DNA from 3 places in the Halomonas sp. MS1 genome. Region 1 is predicted to be linked to each of the others. Evidence: riboswitches for the same ligand, from Rfam matches in the RefSeq annotation. Region 1 holds a riboswitch; each other region holds the start of a gene.
The links. A riboswitch is a leader RNA that binds a small molecule or an ion and turns the genes downstream of it on or off. The one in region 1 is predicted to bind thiamine pyrophosphate.
Positions count from the first base shown of each region.

Region 2: linked by a shared signal. The riboswitch ahead of thiM (hydroxyethylthiazole kinase) and the one ahead of NF683_RS00855 (SLC5/6 family protein) in region 1 are both predicted to bind thiamine pyrophosphate.
Region 3: linked by a shared signal. The riboswitch ahead of tenA (thiaminase II) and the one ahead of NF683_RS00855 (SLC5/6 family protein) in region 1 are both predicted to bind thiamine pyrophosphate.

Region 1 is NZ_CP098926.1:174,374-181,372, forward strand. It holds gene NF683_RS00835 (proline racemase family protein) at 1-376, opposite strand, end outside; gene NF683_RS00840 (zinc-binding dehydrogenase) at 388-1,554, opposite strand; gene NF683_RS00845 (NnrU family protein) at 1,687-2,265, opposite strand; gene corA (magnesium/cobalt transporter CorA) at 2,382-3,350, opposite strand; gene NF683_RS00855 (SLC5/6 family protein) at 3,385-4,773, opposite strand; TPP riboswitch at 4,763-4,870, opposite strand; gene NF683_RS00860 (peroxidase-related enzyme) at 4,970-5,551, opposite strand; gene NF683_RS00865 (hypothetical protein) at 5,751-6,446, shown strand; gene NF683_RS00870 (CoA-acylating methylmalonate-semialdehyde dehydrogenase) at 6,496-6,999, opposite strand, start outside.
Region 2 is NZ_CP098926.1:1,814,250-1,821,248, reverse strand. It holds gene ampC (class C beta-lactamase) at 1-141, shown strand, start outside; gene NF683_RS08250 (cupin domain-containing protein) at 247-939, shown strand; gene NF683_RS08245 (DUF6164 family protein) at 961-1,326, opposite strand; gene gloA (lactoylglutathione lyase) at 1,328-1,861, opposite strand; gene NF683_RS08235 (hypothetical protein) at 2,106-2,450, shown strand; TPP riboswitch at 2,506-2,601, shown strand; gene thiM (hydroxyethylthiazole kinase) at 2,626-3,435, shown strand; gene thiE (thiamine phosphate synthase) at 3,425-4,039, shown strand; gene NF683_RS08220 (LysR family transcriptional regulator) at 4,036-4,956, shown strand; gene NF683_RS08215 (DoxX family protein) at 5,048-5,455, shown strand; gene NF683_RS08210 (DODA-type extradiol aromatic ring-opening family dioxygenase) at 5,527-6,264, shown strand; gene NF683_RS08205 (DMT family transporter) at 6,261-6,999, opposite strand, start outside.
Region 3 is NZ_CP098926.1:2,685,329-2,692,327, forward strand. It holds gene thiC (phosphomethylpyrimidine synthase ThiC) at 182-2,128, opposite strand; gene tenA (thiaminase II) at 2,173-2,871, opposite strand; TPP riboswitch at 2,950-3,108, opposite strand; gene NF683_RS12185 (FRG domain-containing protein) at 3,336-4,142, shown strand; gene NF683_RS12190 (transposase) at 4,297-5,871, shown strand; gene NF683_RS12195 (response regulator) at 6,076-6,723, shown strand.

The DNA of each region.
Region 1 (6,999 bases):
CCAAGCCTGCGGGTGCTTCCAGTTTAAAGCGTTGAATACCTTCCTGCTTGGGGACCAGCCCACTTTCTAACACAGCAGTGGCTGTACACAGCGTGTTAGAACCCGAATAAATCGGGTAGCCCATGACCTCCATAATGATATAGCCCGCGACGGCGTCCGGATGCGAGGAAGGCACCAACAGATCTACCGACATCTCCGGAATACCATACGGCTCTTCTAGCAACAGCCGTCGCAAACCATCGGCATCATCACGCAGAAACTCCATTTGTTGGCGTACTGTGGCACCAGGAAGCACACCGATCCCCCCCGTCACAATACGGCTAACATCACCACCGGCATGAGTATCCATCAGCTGAATCGTATGCAGATTTTTCATTAGCACTGCTCCTAGGCGGTGGTGAGGGCAAACGGCGCACCATGGGTTTCCCACTGCGCATCAGGAACAATAACTATTTTTCCCAGGTAGTTACTGCCACGGTTTACAAAGTAGCGCTCAGCGTTATGTAGATCCGATAGTTTAAAGGCCGCGTGCAGCACTGGTTTTAGCGCCCCACTGCGAATCCACTCGATCAGTTGTTCAGCCTCTTCGCGAGTGCCATGGGAAACACCAAAAATCTGCACTTGGTACAAGTAGACGCGAGTCCACATAATCTCGCTGATATTGCCACCACTCGCACCTGCAATGGAAAGCCGCGGATAACTGCTACGGCCTTGCATATCAACAATCATGGTATCGATAAACAGATCGGTCATCTGCCCACCGACCAAGTCCATCACTGCATCAATCGGCTTACCATCAGTGGTCGCCAATACACGCTCAACAAACGTCGATAAATCACCCCGATCGATGACGACTTCTGCACCCAACGCCAGCAGCGCATCGGCTTTATCCGGCTGGCTGACAGCGTAAGGAATAGCGCCCACGACCCGACAAAGCTGAATTAACGCCGTTCCGACACCGCCACTGGCGCCTGTCACCAGCACACGTTCACCCGCGCCAATGTTGGCAGACGTCATCATGTGATAAGCCGTCTGATACGAGCACATCCCCATCGCAGCAAGCTCTGCATCGTGCAATTCAGGGTTGGGAACATGATGAAACTGGTCGGCTGGGACGACGACAAAATCAGCATAGCCACCATCAGCCCCGTGGCCATAATAATCTGGCGTCAGATTGATATCGCGACGCTCATCAGCGTAAATATTAAAATCGAGCAGGCCTCGTTCTCCAATACGTGAAGCATCCACGCCCTCGCCTACTGCCGCCACGCGTCCAGCAATATCAGCCCCTTGAATACGAGGAAATGTCAGTGTGGGCGATCCTCCCATCGCAAACGATGTGACCTCCTCTTTCCCTTTCGTAGGATAAAGCCCTTCACGCGCTTTCCGGTCAGTATTATTTTTGGCCGTTGCTGTTACCTGAACCAGCACTTGCCCCGCCCCTGGTTTAGGGGTCATAACATCCTGCCGGTACTGCAATTTATCTATATCACCATGGCCTGTTAACAACATGGCAGACATCGTTTTCGGTACTTGAGGTACAGCTTCGGCCATAAATTTCTCCGTTGTGAAACGTTGGATGAACCTAGCTGACAATAGCAAACTTTCGCCGCCACTCAAGAGTAATAATAAAAACGGCGTCAACGGATATAAACCATTGACGCCGTTAATATTTATTAATAATCACTAGCTAAAAACAGGTACACCAATAACTAACACATGTAGGTAAAGAGCAAACAAAATATACGCTATCAAGCCAATCACGACGGTGGCTATTGTCGCGGGAGCCGAGGTTGGTACTGGCTTAGCGGGATGTAGGCGATCACGCTTTTTGGCTGCCTTAAAGGCCAGAATAGCCCACACCAAAAATGCTGCAAAAAAGACAATATCGCCCAGTCGTCCATTAGCCAATAAGTGTGAAAATGCCCAAATTTTTACGGCCAACATCATCGGATGACCAAGCTTCGCTTTGATAGCATTACGCGGCACATAGGCTGCTACCAGCATAATAAAGGCAGGCACCATCAGCAGTGCTACCGCATGGCGTAAGCCCGTGGGGGGAAACCAGACGTAGATAGGGTCTAGGCGCATTTGGCCAAAACCGTAAATAGCAATTGCCAGTCCAATCACCGACACTACGGAGTACGCAATCTTCCAGGTGTTTTCGCCGCGTTTAACAATCTGTCGCTGACGCCAGTCTTCAGCAAAGATACGCACAGAATGGCTGCCAAGAAAAATCAGCAGGCCAATAATCATGATGGTCATAAAAGTAGCTCTCAGGTTATTTGCAGGTCATTGGTCGACTGCGAGGATGCCACACTAGCGCTCCAACCACATGACCAACTATCAACTTTTCGCTACCAGCGATCATCTGGCTCATTTTAAAACCAGTTTTTACGCTTAAATAACCAAATTAAACAACCTCCGATACCCAGCATGGCTCCCCAAACAAAAAAGTATCCGTACTGATAGCGCAGCTCTGGCATGTACTCAAAGTTCATGCCGTAAATACCGGCAATAAACGTCAGTGGCACAAATATGGCAGTAATCACCGTTAATACGCGCATGGTGATATTTAGCTGGTGAGAGGAAATCGAAATGTAACCATCAATGAGATCACCGCAAATGTCGTAATACATTTGTGTCAGTGTATATAGGCGCTCAAAGCGCTCCTCTACATCCGTGATGGCATGCAGCGTTTCACTTTCTCCGCGTGGCAGATGGGCATAGTCATAGGCAGTAAGCTCTTGGGTAATGCCTTTGTGGTAGCTAAAAATACGGCGCATCTTTACCAATCGTGAACGATAGGCGGTGATTTTCCGCATCAGCACATCATTACCAGCCTCTAAAAGCTCATCTTCTATATCGCTTAGCTCACTCTCAAACTCCAGTAAGCTATCGATGTAGAAGCCTGCTGAGATGTACATAATTTTCAGCGCGACACGCTCGGGAGATAGCGCCAGCAGTGTTTTTCCGTGCTCACTAAAGAGCCGTTCAATACTAAGCGCCTCACCAGCGTGCAGCGTGATTAGAAAACGCTCTCCAATAAAGAGGCACACCTGCTGAGGCACAAAGTTTAGCTGAGCATCAAAAGATGAAATACCTCGGTAAATAATCAGGGTATGGTGCTCAAACTCTTCAATTTTCGGCGGATGGCGCTCTTTGTGGGCATCTTGAATTGCCATTGGATGACAATCAAAACGCTCCAATAGCTGGCGTTCACTCTCCTCAGGCTCACCTTTCATGTCTATCCATAGGTGGCTACCGGGCGTCGTTTGCCAGTCATCAATGAGGCGTTCATCGCCTTCGCGCACATCGCCTTCTGATGTCGTTAGTAGGCTGCGAATCATGATCGTCCCTGTTAATTTGGCTCACGGCTTAACGTTACGGCCTAACGCTTCGTCGATTAGGCAGGTATGCCAGTGTAACGCTGACGACAATAGACGCCAGTAACGCCCCTAGAAAAGGCCCTAACGTTGGGATACTGCCTGGAAAGGTAGCCGCCATAATGCCAGCCGTAACGCTTCCCTGGCTTAGCCACCCCGGCAGTATTGCCCCTGCTAATCCAGCCATGCCGCCACCAATCGCCGCCACTGGCGTCATACGTTGCCACAGGCCAAGCAGCACAGGCACCACGATGGCAGCGCAAAGTAAGTCGGCTATCAAGAAGAGCCGTAGAACTGACAATCCTTGCAGGGCAATAAATACCACCGGCACCATCATTGCGACCGTTATCCAACGTGCGGTCGTTAAAGATGTTGCATGTCGTTCACCGCCACGCCCGACTATCAGCGACGCTATACCGTTTTGCAGCGTATCGACACTTGAGGTCACTAGCGTGACTGCTAACACCAATGCAGGTAACGCCACCCAGGCAGGCGCATCTGTTAACAGCGCAAAGAAAGGAATAGGTGGCTCTCCCAAAGCAACACCGCTCATGGCGGCCATGATGCCGATACCGCCGATCACCATCACAACCAGTACGGTCAGCCCGCCGCCTAGCCAAGCGCCTCGACCTAAGCTCTGGTCATCCTGAGCAGCCCACACACGCTGCCAATAGCCTTGGTGAAAAAGATTGGCGGCGGTCACCGCAATCACAAGCGTCAGGGCAACACTCAGCGCGCTTGCGATAGGAATAGAGGGCATGACGGCGTCATTCGGCATGGCTGGCAGCCGCCAAATCGCAACGCTACCCACAGCCAATAACAGGGCTAGCAAAAGCCATGCCTGCCAGCGATCCGTTGCGAGGCTTGCGCGCAACCCACCAATCACCGTATACACCAAGGTAGTGAGCGCAACGCCAATAATCACTAGTGCAGGTGGTACATCGGAAAGCAGTGCGGTAATAGCACCTATCGCCGTCAGTTCCGCTGCTAAAAAACAGCCCATGTAGGCTACGGACACCAGCAGCACCCAATGACGCACCCCCTTGCCGTAACAAGCGTGGGCGAATTCGGCAATGCTTCTGCCTTCTGGCAATGCGCGACGAATTTTTGGTCCGTACAACCCCAACACGATAAACGGCAGCGCAGAGCCAATGGCATAGCCTGCCAACGCTAACGGACCAACAAAGGCACCAATTTCAGGCGGCGCAAACAGAATCCAGGCGCCCATTCCCGAGGCTAAAAAGGAGAAGCCAAGTGTGGAAGCGGTTTGCGAATTTCGTGCCGTGACATAGTCATCAAGCGATCCCTGCACATGACGTGCACGCAGGCCCAGAAAAGCAAAACAGAATAGCGCCGCACCAAGTACGGCTGACGTTAGGTAAGGCATGTCGCACTTCCTCCGCCGGTATGAACCGGATCAGGTTCCAGGGTCTGCGCAGTGCGCATTCTCAGCCCAACAGCTGCGGGCTCCCCTGGCGACAGTGAATGGAGACGCTATCCTCGGTGAAAGCGGCTCGTTAGTAAAGGCTGGGCGTTAGTAAAATTTATCCGTGAGTAACGCCTAGATGTGCGTCTGTATCCTGCTAACGCGGTAGGCGGCCCATCAAATAAAACTCCTCATTGGGGGGCGTACCCGTCATGGTAACTAATCGATTCGACATGCCGAAAAAAGCAGCAATGGCGCCAATATCCCAACAGTCCTCTAGCGTAAAACCTACTTTCTCTAAGGTTGTTTGCCACGTGGCAGAGAACTCCCCAACTTCAATCCCGCAGTGCAATGCAAAATCCAGCATGACACGATGGCGTTCGCTTAGCCCTGCCGCTAGATGATTGATAGCGACATTGTCAGCGACTAAAGGGTCTTTACTATAAATTCTCAATAGCGCGCCATGGGCAACAACACAATAGAGACAACGATTGCGAGCACTGGTAGCCACAACAATCATCTCTTTTTCAGCTTTAGTCAGCGTGTCGGATTCACGCTCCATCAAAGCATCGTGATAAGCAAAAAAAGCGCGAAACTCCTCAGGGCGATGCGCCAGCATTAAGAACACATTGGGCACAAATCCCGCCTTGCTTTGCACTTTTAATATTGCATCGCGAACATCGTCAGGCAGTTCATCCAACGTTTCTGGTACACGGAAACGGCTAAGTCGATTAGTCATCGTTACACCTCATTTGCTGATTAAGCTTTAAATTTTTGTTTTGATTAAACAATCATGCTGTTGGATAACGCGATTCGGTAACAAAACACTAAACAAAGTGACTTTCAATCGTGGCTAACGCTGTCCATACTCTCAACTATTCAATGACCTATAAGCCGTGCAGTAAATGCAGCAAACGGCAATTAACAGGGACACCAAAATGCATTATTCCGAAGCCAAAGAGCATACGCCTGGGCGCTTGCATACTCTTTTTGCCGACCCTTATTGCGCGTTTAAAAACGACACCGATGAGCGTCAGCTGCATATCCGGATAATGCTGCACACCCTTCTGGCACTGCCTATGCATCACGCGCGTGCCACGCTCCGGGTTATCCATGGCTGGGAAAACGGCGGCTTCGAGCCAAGTGATCTAAAGCACAAGGACTTCCCGCTTGCCTCTTTAGATGATTTCCACCGAGTGGTTAACGAGGTCTCCCCGAACCCTCAAGAACACGAGACGTCGTTAAGCGCTAGCACGCCGCTCCTCTCAGCACCACTGGCGAGCATATTCGCCAGTGCAGAAGCCGATGGCATCATCGTTTCTGACACGCTGCGCAGCACACCTGCCCGCTGGCCTGCTTTGAAAGGCGGTTTAGCCATTTATACGCTCTTCAAAATGTATCATCGCTTAGTTTATGGCGAAGATGATAACTACCGCTGCTCTCAGTGTGAAACGCCTGATGGCCTGCGTGAGCTGCATGAATTTCATCTTGAAGAAGGCGAATTTGCACTGTTAGTTCCTCACAACGCAAAAACGCAAACGGCCACCCCCACCATTCTCGTTATGCACGCCAGTCAGCTTGGCCCTATCGGCCAACTCCTAAAAAGAAGCCTGCCGTTATTTCAGAATACTTAAGCCGAAACGTTAAAAGCCCCGCTTATCGCGGGGCTTCTCCATGGTGCAATTAACTCAACGAAATAGTGCTATTAATACCGCTAGATACATTTTCTGGCTCAAACCAGCGGGCAGTGACCGTTTTGGTCTGCGTCCAGAAGGTAATTGCCTGCTTGCCATTCGGCCCCAAGTCGCCAAGCTTGGAAGCTCGCGAACCCGTAAAACTGAAGTAAGCGACGGGTACAGGGATCGGCACGTTGATACCAATCTGGCCTACGTCGATATCCGTTTCAAAGCGCCGTGCTACCCAACCTGAGTTGGTAAAGATCGACGTACCGTTGCCGTTAGGGTTAGCGTTGATAAACGCAATCGCGTCATCCAGCGTCTCCACACTGACCACGCATAGCACTGGGCCAAAAATTTCTTCCCGGTACACCGTCATATCAGCGGTCACATCGGCAAATAGAGTTGGGCCAACAAAGTTGCCGTTTGGATAGCCCTCTACCGTGCAACCACGGCCGTCCACCAGCAGCTTAGCGCCCTCTTTCTCACCCGCTGAAATCAGGCGTTCAAC
Region 2 (6,999 bases), 1.6 Mb from region 1:
ACCAACGGCTTCGGCGCTTATGTGGCCTTTGTGCCCAGCCAGCAGTTAGGTATTGTTCTGCTGGCAAACCGGAACTACCCAAATCAGGCGCGTATTCAGGCCGCACACCATATCCTGACAACCCTGGCCGAAGCACCCTAAACAATACCGCCGTTGGGCGGTATTTTTTTGCGTTGCATTTTGTCCCAGGGATGGAGAGACTTGCACTACTGCTGCGAATTTTCATCCCTGCAAAGAGCCAATACCATGCGCCTAAACGCCGATTTTAGCCACTTTGCCAGTGTCACGCCGGATCAGTACCGTTGGGTGGACTCCCCCAGCGCTGGTGTAGAGCGCATGATGCTAGACCGCATTGGCGACGAAGTCGCCAGAGCCACCAGCTTGGTACGCTACGCGCCCAACAGCCAGTTCAATCGCCATACTCATGGTGGTGGTGAAGAAATTTTAGTGCTGGAAGGTGTCTTTGCCGATGAGCATGGCCGTTACCCGGCAGGTAGCTACTTACGCAACCCGATTGGCACTGGTCATACCCCGCAAATAGGCGAAGAAGGCGCACTTATTCTGGTGAAGCTACACCAGTTTGATGAAAACGATATTTTGCAACTGGCCGTGCCTGCCCATAGGCTTCCCTGGCAGCCCGACCGACGGCCAGGTATTACTTACAAAATGCTGCACACCTATAGTTCAAAACAGTATGGCCCAGAGCGAGTCAGCCTAGAGCACTGGGAAGCCGATACACTGGTGTCTTATCCACCGCTTGCCGGTGGTTTAGAGCTGTTTGTGCTGGAAGGCTCTCTGCTCAGTGATGAGCAGGAATATGCTACCGGCAGCTGGTGCCGCTACCCAGTAGGTGCGGCACCTCAGTTACGCGCGGGTAATGAAGGCGTGCAGCTTTATCTAAAACGCGGGCACTTAGCCACTGTTAAGCTACCCAGCTAATCTACAAAACTGTTTACAAATCTAGCCTACCAAGCCAATAAACGGCAGCAGCGTTAATAGGGCGATCAGCACCACGGCGACGATTACCAGGACGACCTGCACGGGGTGGGCAAGGAAGCGCCGCCATAATGTTGGTGCATTGCCACTGGCAACCGCTTCTTCGTGCTCTCGCCGCGCGTTAGCTTGGCGCTTTTCCTGATACGCCGCCAATGCCGTTTCAGCGGCCTCGCGCTGAGCGGTGTTACGCAGCCAAATGGCATCGACACCCAGGCGAAAAAAGCCCGCCTGGGTTTCATAGACATCAAAGCCCTGCTCATCGAGCAACTGGCGTACTTCCAACGCCTCTTCATCGGTCACGTGGCGTAGCCGAAACAGCAAGTGGGCCATATTAGTCGCCCATGGCTGCCATGCGGTCTGCCTGAATCACTTCGATCCAGTAGCCATCTGCATCTTTGACAAAGATAACGTCTTTCATCTTACCCTGGTCCGCGCGCTTGATGAACGTTACCTCATGCTCATCAAACCATGCTTGAGCAGCTTCTAAGTCAGGCACACTAAAGCAGATATGACCAAACCCTTGAGGCTCAGCGTTACCGTCGTGATAGGCAAAATCCTGCTGATCTTCTGTGCCCCAGTTATGCGTCAATTCCAGCAAGCCTTTCTGACTGAAGGTCCAGGCAGTGCGTGCTTGAGTATCTTCTGGCACGTTATCGCTGCTTTCTATATTGGCTAGGAAGTAGAGCGAAAACTGCATCTCTTCGAAATCCAATCGGCGTAGCACCTGCATTCCAAAGACCTTGGAGTAGAACGCTAGCGCGCGTTCGGGATCCTTCACCCGCAGCATGGTGTGATTTAAGCGAAACCCTTGGGTTTGCGGCGCTACGGGCGCGACGCCGGAATGTTGTTCGCCTTGAAAACTCATTTTGCTCTCCTGTCGCTAATGCTGATCATTGAATCCATTGAGCCTCACTTACCGCTTACCATGAGGGCTTTAGAGCCATAATACCAGCCTTTACAAGCATGTAGGATTCACTAACGCAGTGTCACATTAAGCGCACTGGCAATACTAAACAAAAACCCTACACTTATTATTCATAAACTTTACAAAAAGCAGTTCCCGCAACATGAGCGATGCCCCACCTTTGAGGCGTCCACAGGAGTTTTCCATGACTGCGATTGATATGACCCTCGGTGACCACATAACGTTAAAGCAGTTAGCCCGTGCCATACACAATGGCTTTTCACCGATTGTGGAAGTTGAATCAATGGATGGTATCTATAAGGTTCGCTTCCATCACGCGAACGGTGTCTCTGATTTAACCAATGCTGAGGGTCATGTCAGCACGTTTTTGGGCACCGGTGAAATTCGCGACACCCTTGGACAGCTGGGTCTCACGCATGGAGTGCTTACGTTTGCCGACCAGTGTGGCGATGAAATGATTGGTGTTGAGGGTAAAGCGATGACGCCTGATGAGATGCTCACCTACGGAACACGCATCTCGTTTCGTTGATAGTTGCTCATCGCGCTGCCCAGGCTTTACAGATTGATCTAAGCCAAGGATAGTACCATCACGACAGGGGCGCCCTTGCTTAACGGGCTGAGAAGCACCCTTTGAACCTGAACCGGATAACACCGGCGTAGGGAGTCGTGGTGCAGCTGCATCACCTCCCAGCCGGGAGGATATTATGCCTTCACGCCCACTCGGCGATTATCTCCGCGATATGCGCGCTGCCACACCGCTGGTACATTGCATTACCAACTATGTGGCGATGAATAGCACCGCTAACTTGCTATTGGCGGCAGGTGCTTCCCCCGCCATGCTGCATGCTCAAGAAGAAGTGGCGGAGTTCACGGCTATGTCTGGCGCGCTATCGATTAATATTGGCACCCTCTCTTCCCCTTGGGCTGATGCCATGGCAGTCGCCGCGCGCACTGCTCATGAAAACCATATTCCGTGGGTGCTTGATCCTGTGGCTGTTGGTGCTACCGCATTTCGCCTGCGTGTTTGTGAGACGCTGCTGGCTTATCAGCCTAGCGTTATTCGTGGCAACGCCTCAGAAATTCAAGTACTTAACGGATTAGCCAGCCAAGGGCGTGGGGTCGATGCAACTGCTAGCACCCAAGAAGCTACAGCCGCTGCCATTGCGTTAGCACAGCAACATCGCTGCGTGGTGGCGGTCACTGGCGAGAGCGATTTCATTACCGATGGCACGAATCATTATCGGCTTAAAGGTGGGCACGCACTCATGCCTCGCGTGACTACCTTGGGCTGCGGATTGAGTGCGCTGGTGGCAAGCTTTGTGGCCGCAAACCACGAGCAGCCGCTGGAGGCCAGCTTGGCCGCCTTGGCGTGTTTCAGCATCTCTGGAAGCCGTGCAGGCGAGCAGGCTCAAGGCCCTGGCAGTTTCCAAGTGGCGCTATTGGACGCGCTGTATCAGTTATCCCCTGACGACCTTTCGACCCTTGCTCAATGGGAGGCGGTGCATGCCGTTTGATCTTTCACTCTATTTAGTCACCGATGCGGGTCTATGCGCTGGCATGGGTCTGGAAAAAACGGTTGAAGCTGCTGTGCAGGGCGGCATTACCATGGTGCAATTACGCGATAAACACGCTAGTGACGAGCACATGATCGCCCAGGCCAAGCGTCTCAAAGCGATGTTGGCAGGCAGTGGCGTCCCTCTGATCATTAATGATCGCCTGAACGTGGCGTTCGCCAGCCAAGCGGATGGCTTACATCTCGGGCAAAGCGACACGGCTGTTCAAGCAGCGCGAAGCACGCTCGGCCAGCACGCCATTATCGGGCTTTCAATTAACACCCCAGCCCAACTTCAGGAGGCACCTGTCGAATTGCTCAATTACGTCGGCTTAGGGCCCGTGTTTTCGACTGGCAGTAAACAAGACCACGCCCAGCCCATTGGCTTTGATGGGCTGGCACAGCTTGCCAATGCGTGCCAACTTCCCAGCGTCGCGATTGGCGGGTTAAAAGCTGAACACATTGCTCAAGTGAAAGCCGCTGGGGCAAACGGTGTTGCGGTTATTTCTGCTATTTGTGGCCAGCCAGACCCCCGCCTGGCTGCACAGGCATTCCACGCGCAATGACCCAGTTCGACCATATCGCGGCGTTTGTAAAGGTCGCTGAGCTGGGTAGCTATACCCGCGCGGCCGAGGCGCTAGACCTTTCTCGCACGCGGGTATCTCGCCAAGTGATGGCGCTTGAAGAGGCACTGGGTGCTCGGCTTATTCAGCGCACCACCCGGCGGCTGCACCTCACGGAAGCAGGCGAACGCTATCTCGTTCGCGCGCAAAGCATTTTGGTCGCTTTGGACGAGGCAGCGGCAGAGATCGGCAGTGGTACCAGTACGGTGAACGGGCGGCTGCGTATCAATGGCCCGATGAGCTTCGGCACACGCTATCTTTCACCGTTGGTTGCACAGTTTATGCAAACGCACCCAGGGCTTGAGGTGCGTTTGGATCTAAACGACCGCCGCGTTGATTTGCTGGAAGAGGGCTACGATGTCGCTATTCGCATTGGCAACCTGCCCGACTCTAGCTTAGTGGCGCGACGGCTCACTCAGTGCCGGATGCTGTTTTGCGCATCACCTGATTACCTCGCCCAGTATGGCACGCCGCTGACTAGTGAAGACTTGGCATCTCACCGCTGCCTTCGCTACCGAAGCGGCCAAAACAGTGGCGATTGGCGGATTGGCCATCAACTACTCAGTATTTCTGGCCCCCTAGAGAGTAATAATGGCGATATGCTGACGCATGCAGCTGAAGCAGGCTTAGGGATAGCGCAACAGCCCAGCTTTTTAGTGACTGATAGCATTGCGAGCGGGCGCTTAGTGCCGATTTTGCAGAACTTACCGCCGGCGTTGCTAGACATCCATGCGCTTTACCCAGCCCGACGCTATTTACCTGCCAAAGTAGAGCGCTTCATTGAGTTGTTGGCGGCGGCGTGGGGTGACCCACCAGTATGGGAAATCGAGCTCGGATTGTCGCCTTTATCGCAACAGTGAAGTGCAAGAACAGTGGATTATCTCAGTGGCTTTCATCTGTAAAGTGGCACTATCGCATCCAACGTGATGCTCGCGACTAAGAGAGACCGCTATGACCACTACTAATACTTCACCACTCACCCTCCATGCCACCGCCTTGCTACGTATCAGTTTGGGCGTGATGGTCTTAGCTCACGGCTTGCTTAAGGTGTTTGTCTTCACCCTGCCAGGCACTGTCAGCTATTTTGAATCCCTGGGCTTACCAGGTGTTCTTGCTTACTTAACCATTGCTGCCGAAGTAGGTGGTGGCCTAGCACTTTTACTGGGCATCTATACTCGTTGGGTAAGCCTTGCTCTAGTCCCCGTACTGTTAGGTGCAGCCTCGGTACACCTGGGTAATGGCTGGCTGTTCTCGAACCCGGGTGGTGGCTGGGAATTCCCTATTTTCTGGACGATTGCTCTGGTGGTACAGGCAGGCCTAGGTGGCGGTAGCGCTGTTGTCAGCCGCAAATTCGCTTAACCGCTCTGCCCGCATTGGCTTCGGCTTGTGCGGGCATCATTAGCCCCCTATAGGCTAACGGAGGTACTAAGATGCTACCCAGCCTGTATATTTCTCATGGCTCCCCCATGCTGGCGCTGAATAAAACGCCGGCCCACGCTTTCCTACGCGAGCTGGGGAAGCGCCTCTCCCCTCGTGCGGTGGTCGTCGTATCAGCCCACTGGGAGAGTCTTACGCTCAAGGTCAGTACTAGCGCACAACCAGAGACGATTCATGACTTTGGCGGGTTTCCACAAGCTCTTTTCGAGTGCCAGTATCCGGCTCCTGGCAACCCTGATTTGGCTGAACAAATTGCGCTGTTATTGGGTGCCGAACGCGTAGAGCGCGGCCTTGATCACGGCGCCTGGGTACCACTTTCGCTGATGTTTCCGGAGGCCAATGTACCGGTCGTTTCCCTGTCGCTACCTGTGCGCTGGGAAAATGACGCGCTAGTCACGCTCGGCGAACGCCTATCAGCATTGCGAAAAGAAGGGGTTCTGATTATTGGCTCGGGCAGCCTGACCCATAACTTATATGAAACGCTTCCCCAGGGCAGCCCCGCCCCCGCCTGGGTAGATGAGTTTGCCCAGTGGGTGAGCAAGCACATTGCAGCCAATGATCGCCAGGCATTGCTCCACTGGGAGAGTGCTCCAAAAGCGCTGGAAAACCACCCAACCCCAGAGCACTTTCAGCCCTTGCTGGTGGCCATGGGGGCAGGTGGTGATGCAACTCAGTTACACCACAGCATTGAACATGGCGTACTGGCAATGGATGTCTATCAGTTCGCTTAAGCCGTTGGGCGAGGCTTCATCGTCGTGCGGCGGTCATGGTAAGCAATTGCCAACCCGCTGCCCATAATCAGCACACTGCCCACCCATACCCACAGATCCGGCAGCTCTCCCCAGAACCACCAGCCAAGCAGCACCGCCCACAGCATTGCGGTGTAATCAAAGGGAGCGGCAATCGCGGCAGGGGCAAAGCGGAATGCCAGGGTAATAAACGCGGTCGCGCCAATACCCAAAACACCCGAGACCAAAAAGCCAAGCCAGTGCCAGGGCTCTGGGGTTTGCCAAACCCAGGGCAAACTCAGAGCCGTGATGATAAAGGGCACTAACGTCATGTAGAACACCATCGCCCACAGGTGCTCCCGAGCACCATAGCGCCGCGCAGTGATCATCATCAGTGCGTAAAAGAAAGCTGCTCCCAAGAGGGTTAGCGTGCCGAGCTGGAACGCATCGCCACCGGGGCGAACCACAATCAGCACGCCAGCAAAGCCAATTAACGACGCTATTAATACGGGTGGATCAATCCGTTCGCCAAGCAACGGCACTGAAAGCAACGTTACAAACAAGGGCGCCACAAAAGCGATTGCCGTAGCCTCTGCGAGTGGTAACAGGGTTAGCCCCCAGACAAAGAACACCATGGTGGCGGTATAAATCAATCCTCTGAGAAGGTGTACACGGGGGCGCTTGGTATGCAACTTGCGCAACCCGCCTGCAAAATGCGCCAACAGGGCAATGAGCGGT
Region 3 (6,999 bases), 2.1 Mb from region 1:
TTAACATCAGTCCTTTGAAAAATGGTGACTTTAAAGTGAGCATTTCAAATAACACTCATTGTGAATGATAATCATACACAAATTAATTTAAACTAGCCTCTTCTTGGTTAAGAAAATGGCCCTTGAGGTCGTGTAAGACCCAAGAGCCACGTGTTAGCAGTGAAACTTACAGGCTGCTATTTTAAACTTCCTGGTACAGTTCGCTACCTTCTCGGCGAAACTTCTCGGCTTGCTCCTGCATGCCACGCTTAACGGCCTCGGAATCGCTTTCAGCGGCATTCTCCGGTGTGCGGTCCCGATAGGTATCGCGTACTTCCTGGCTGATCTTCATGGAGCAGAACTTCGGCCCACACATGGAGCAGAAGTGCGCCACTTTGGCGGAGTCCTTCGGCAAGGTTTCGTCGTGGAATTCACGGGCGGTGTCCGGGTCTAGCCCCAGATTGAACTGGTCTTCCCAGCGGAATTCAAAACGTGCCTTGGAAAGCGCGTTATCGCGACGCTGTGCTGCCGGGTGACCCTTGGCCAAGTCTGCTGCGTGGGCAGCAATTTTGTAGGTGATGATGCCGGTTTTGACGTCATCTTTATTCGGCAGACCCAAGTGCTCCTTCGGCGTCACATAGCAGAGCATTGCACAGCCAAACCAGCCGATCATGGCCGCGCCAATGCCGGAGGTAATGTGGTCGTAGCCGGGGGCGATATCGGTGGTCAGTGGGCCGAGGGTATAGAAAGGTGCCTCGTGACACGCCTCAAGCTGCTTATCCATGTTCTCTTTAATCAGGTGCATGGGCACATGGCCAGGGCCTTCGATCATCACCTGAACATCATGTTTCCAGGCGATCTTCGTCAGCTCACCCAGGGTCTCCAGCTCAGCGAACTGCGCTTCGTCGTTGGCATCGGCGACTGAGCCGGGGCGCAGGCCATCGCCCAGAGAAAACGCTACGTCGTACTGCTTGCAGATCTCACAGATCTCTTCGAAGTGGGTATACAGGAAACTTTCCTGGTGATGGTACAAGCACCACTTGGCCATGATAGAGCCGCCACGGCTGACAATGCCGGTCACTCGGTTGGCAGTCATTGGCACATAGCGCAACAGTACGCCCGCGTGAATGGTGAAGTAATCCACGCCCTGTTCAGCCTGTTCAATCAAGGTGTCGCGGAACACTTCCCAGGTCAGGTTTTCGGCAATGCCGTTGACCTTCTCAAGCGCTTGATAGATCGGCACTGTACCAATCGGCACCGGCGAGTTGCGGATAATCCACTCACGGGTCTCGTGAATGTTCTGGCCCGTGGAAAGGTCCATGATGGTGTCCGATCCCCAGCGGATACCCCAGGTCATTTTGTCGACTTCTTCTTCAATCGACGAGGTAACTGCCGAGTTACCCAGGTTGCCGTTAATCTTCACCAGGAAGTTACGGCCAATAATCATCGGCTCGGATTCTGGGTGGTTGATATTGTTGGGGATAATTGCGCGCCCACGGGCGACTTCGTCGCGCACAAATTCCGGCGTGATCTCTTCCGGCAATTTTGCACCAAAGCTCTGGCCAGGATGTTGATGACCAAGAATACGCTCAACTTCAGCGGTGCCTAATGTTTGGCGGCGCTGGTTTTCGCGAATGGCAATAAATTCCATTTCAGGAGTAATAATGCCCTGGCGCGCATAGTGCAGTTGGGTGACATTCTTACCCGGTTTTGCTCGGCGTGGGGTGCGCGTTAAATCAAAACGCAACTGGGCAAGCGTGGGGTCGTTAGCGCGGCGATTGCCGTACTCACTGGTGGGGCCGTCAAGGAACTCGGTATCGTTGCGCTCTTCAATCCAGGCGCGGCGCAGGGCAGGCAAGCCTTTGCGTAAATCGTTGTTGGCGGCTGGGTCGGTGTAAGGGCCAGAGGTGTCGTACACCAGTAGCGGCGGATTCTCTTCATCAATGCTGCTGGTTTTAGTGGGCGACAGGGTGATTTCCCGAAACGGCACGCGGATATCTGGTCGTGAGCCTTCAACGTACACCTTGCGCGAGGCGGGCAGCGGTTGAATGGCAGCCGCATCGACCTGAGCAGTTTCAGCTAAAAAATGGCTGGTTTTACTTTTTGAGGTCTTAGTTTTTACAGTTTCAGTTTCTAAAGTCTTCGTCATGACGGTCGTCTTCCTTCGTTGTTGATTATGGTTATTGTGTTGGCTTAATGGGTGAGGCTTTTGTCTGTTAGATCGCTGTCTATCAGATCCAGACCCATCTGCCAGAAATCGATTTCCAGACGCGTGGCGTCGCGGAAGATCTTGCTCAGCTCGGCAAAGCGGGCGGGGGTAACATCGGCCAGGCGGGCATTGAGCCATTCAAGCTCAGCCTGCATGGCGGCCTGAAACTCCTGGCTTTCGTACATCGCTATCCAGGCATCAAACGGGTTTTGGCTGCCGCGTAGGGTAGAAGGCTGAGCATTCAGCCAGTTGGCGATTTCGCCGTAGCCCACTAAGCAAGGAGCCAGCGCCACGTGCAAATCGAGCAGGTCGCCGCGATTGCCGGTGTCTAATACGTAGCGGGTATACGCCAAGGTGGCTCTGGCTTCAGGAAGCTCCGCCAGCTCTTGCTCGGAAATTCCCCACTCCTGGCAAAAGCCCACGTGCAGGCCTAGCTCTACATCCACAATGGCTTTTAAACCTTCATGGGCTTGGCGAAGATCAGCCAGCGTAGGGCTTTTATAGGCGGCCAACGCGTAGGCGCGGGCGAAGTGAATCAAAAACAGGTAATCCTGTTTCAAATAGTGGCGAAACGATGCTTCTGGTAGCGCGGCGGTACCCAGCTGGCGGACAAAATCATGCTCAATATAGGCGCGCCAGTCGTCATGGCAGGCATTAGTAAGATCAGCAAAGCGGTAGCCCATGGTGCCTCCGGGAGTAATGATCCGGAAGGTGGGCGGTTGAGATCGAGTAAATGGCGCAGAAGGTGGCGTGAAGCTAAGCCGAGGCCATCGCTTGATCCCTACGCCGGTACCCGCGTGCTCGTCATAGGAGCAGCGCATTAGCCGGATCAGGTTCAGCGGGACCAGCGCTTTGGCAGTATCAAGTGGATACGCCCTGCGCCATCTCAGCCGGATTCACCGGCACCCCGTCAAGCAGTTAGTGCCAAGCAGTCTAGGAGGACGAGAGAAGAGATGCAAGGGGCACGCGCAAGCACGCGAATTTTGGATATGCTGCCAAAATTGGCTTTGCTCTCTTGGGAATCAATGGGGTAGAGTCAAATTGGGTGGCTGCAAAACTCCAATGAATGTGCCGTCGCGTTTATTGGGGTTTTGTGGCGAGGCGTATAATCACTGTTAGTTTCCCCATGATTTTGAGACGTTAGCGAATGTATCAAGAAATAATTATTGATGAATGGAAGAAGGTAGAAGATCTTCAGCTTGAATTCTCTAATGAAATTTATAGAGGTCAAGCAGACAAGAATTGGGAAATTAGTACCTCTATTAGCCGCGCTTTAGGTGCGGAAGAAGATGATCCTAATAACTCAGAATTCTGGTTCTTAAGAGAATTTAAAAAAGGAGCAGCGCACTATATCTCTAATCTTCCAGAGCCTGATGACTATATCGGTTGGTTGGCGCTTATGCAGCACTATGGCACACCGACTAGATTAATAGACTTCACTCATTCATTTTATGTCGCATGCTATTTTGCATTAATTGGTTCAAAAGTTGATGCAGCTGTATGGTCGATAGACTTTAGCCTATTACACGATATTGGACACTCTACTTTTAGTATAAGACGTGGTAGCTTGAGAGATGAATGGGAAGATGATGTATATAGAGCCACTAATGGATTTTTAAAAAATATACTTTCCTCAGCTACAAATGCGTCAAGCTATTCAGAAAACCCCACTAAAGCTGGCATAGTCGCTATTGAGCCAATTCAATACAATTTGCGTTTAAGAGCACAGCAAGGGTTATTTGTACTTCCATTAGATATAACATCATCTTTTCTAGAAAACGTGAATGAGGCTTGCAGTGAGACTGAGCCAGTATTTAAAAAGTATATTCTGAAGAAAGAACTGAGATTCACTATCCTAGGGCACTTGAAACATATGAACATTACATCAGAAACGTTATTTCCTGGAATGGAAGGTTTTGCTAGGTCGATAGCACATAGAAGACTGGATGTATAGCTTAAGTGCAACTAACAAAGCCATTAAATTCGCTCCCTACGGTCGCCGGACGCTCGCAAGCTCGCGCCGTTTATGGCGGCGTTGAGCCTGTAGAAAAACTCCGCTGACGGCTAAGTTTTGGTAGGATCGAGGAAACAGACGAGGAGTGGTCAGCATGCCGCGCTTCAAAGCTTATAACTACGACCAGAACGCCATGGTGGTGATCAACTATCAAGATCAGCTCCAGCCAGGCACCTTTGAACACGCTGTGCACTACCTGATCGAGCACAAGCTCGACTTGTCCGTTTTCCATCCCCAGTACCGCAACGACGCGACCGGTCGGCTGGCCTATGATCCGGCCATCCTGTTGAAGATCATCCTGTTTGCCTACTCCAAAGGCATCACCTCCAGTCGTGAAATGCAGTGGTGCTGCGAGACCAATATTATTTTTAAAGCTCTTTCCTGCGATACCGTTCCCCATTTCACCACACTGGCCAGCTTCGTCAGTCGCCATGCCGATGAGATTGAAGCGCTATTCGAGCAAGTGCTGCTGGTGTGCCACGAACAAGGCTTACTGGGCAACGAACTCTTTGCCATTGATGGCTGCAAGATGTCCTCCGATGCCTCCAAAGAGTGGTCGGGTACGTTCAAAGAATTGGGCGAGAAACGGGAGAAACTGAGAGGCCTGATTCGGCATCACCTACTAGAGCACTACGCGCGTGATGAAGCTGAAACGGAAGCCGATCTGGATCGGGATATCCGGCGGGCCAAGACGATTCTCTCGCTAGATGCCGCCATGAACAAAGTTGACCGTTTCCTAAAGACGCACAGCCCAAGGATGGGGCGGGGGAAGCGAATCAAGGAAGTGAAGAGCAATCTGACCGATAACGAAAGTGCCAAAATGACGACCAGTAAGGGCACGATCCAGGGCTATAACGGTGTCGCTACGGTGGATAAAAAGCACCAGATCGTCATTGACGCTCAGGCCTTCGGAGAAGGCCAGGAACATCACACCTTGCAGCCCGTACTGGAAATGGTCGAAGCCCGTTTTAAGAAACTGGGGATTGCGGAGAATATCTACCAAAAAGGCACCGTCGTCACCGCCGATACCGGTTTCGCGAATGAAGCCAATATGAAGTACCTTCACGAGCGATGGATTAATGGCTATATCCCTGATAATCAGTTCCGCAGCCGAGATCCGAAATTCACCGACCAGAAAAACAAATACGGCAAGCGCCACCAGAACTTACCAGATAAAGGCTGGCGAGAGACGACGCCAGCTAGCGCGTTCCAGTTTGATCCAGTAGAGCTAACGTGTATCTGCCCAACCGGTGAAAAACTGTCCTATCGCGGGCAACGAGAAACTGACAATGGCAAGACCCGGGTACACTTTGAAGGGCGCTTGCTGCAATGTCGGCATTGCCCAAAGAAATACCGCTGTATGCAGAACCCGAGCTCGGCCGACCATCGCAACGGTGCAGGGCGACAAGTGTCTTTTATTATCGAGAACAAACGCTTACCCAATTACAATGACTGGATGAAGCATCGGGTTGATAGCCCCAAGGGCAAAGAAATTTACAGCCATCGCATGTCAGTCGTGGAACCCGTCTTTGGCAACATTGGCACAACGAAAAGACTGAACCGCTTCAGCCTTCGGGGTAAGCAAAAGGTGCAAGGCCAATGGCAGCTCTACTGCTTGGTTCACAATATTGAGAAGTTGGCGAATTACGGCCACTTGGCCGCGTTATGAAGGGCTTAGAGTGGAGTAAGTTGCTTTTTAAGAGCAAAAGGCCGTCTTCAACAAGCTTTAGCTGGGCGCTCAAGTGGCTAAATGCCGATATTAAGATGACTCAGCCAGATGACCGGCTGGGTAAATGAATAAGGACAACTGGCGGTGGAAATGGCTCGAAATCGGGTTTTTCTACAGCCTCGTTAGCTGTATAAGGGTCAACCAATGGAGTCTTTATCTAAACTTATTTCAGCGCTAGCCTCTCTTGCATGGCCAGCTATATTTGTTCTATTGATTTATAGATTTCATAATCCGATTCAAAAGCTTATCGAGTCTGCACGAGGAAGAAAGTTCACAATAAAAGTTGCTGGAAATGAGCTCACTATGGAAGAAGCCTCTGAGCAGCAGAGAAAGATACTTAATGATATGCAGTCTCGGTTGGCAGAAATAGAAAAGCACATAGAAAAAAAAGAAAAAATATCGCTTGGCAATGAGTCTAGGCCAGAGCCAAAAAGTAAGAGAATTCTATGGGTTGATGACAGCCCAAGAAACAATAGTTACTTGGTGGCTGCGCTTACTGATATGGGGCACTCGGTGGATATCGCGCTTTCCACGGATAAGGGCGTCAGTAAATTCAAAGAACGCTACTATGATATCGTTATATCAGATATGGGAAGACCTGAAGATGAAAAAGCTGGGATCACGTTGGCAAAGGCCGTTCACTCAATAAGGACAGGAGTCCCTTATTTTATCTTTTGTGGCGGTTGGGCTGCTAGGAATCTGCGTCAAGAGGCTTTGGATGCCGGTGTTTCAGAGATAACTTCATCTGGAACAACATTGTTGAGTCACCTTCCACTAGATAATGGCAGCTAACACCTATGAGCCTTCTGTCTGTCAATAGGCCGTAGTGTTTTTATTGGCCGCGTAAGCGGTCAATATGAAGTCCCTGAGCCAGTGATCCTACTTCATCTGTCATCGTTGGCTGTGAATGGCTTACAGCAAACACCTATTGAGGCTCTCTTAGTGTGATCGTTAATCACTGCCAGACTAGGTTGCTCCCTGCAAGTTGGTCTGGGGCACTAGACATTCATCGGTTAACCAGCATCTGTCCTATTCAAACAGCGGGTTACTTTATAGTCCCAGTTAGTT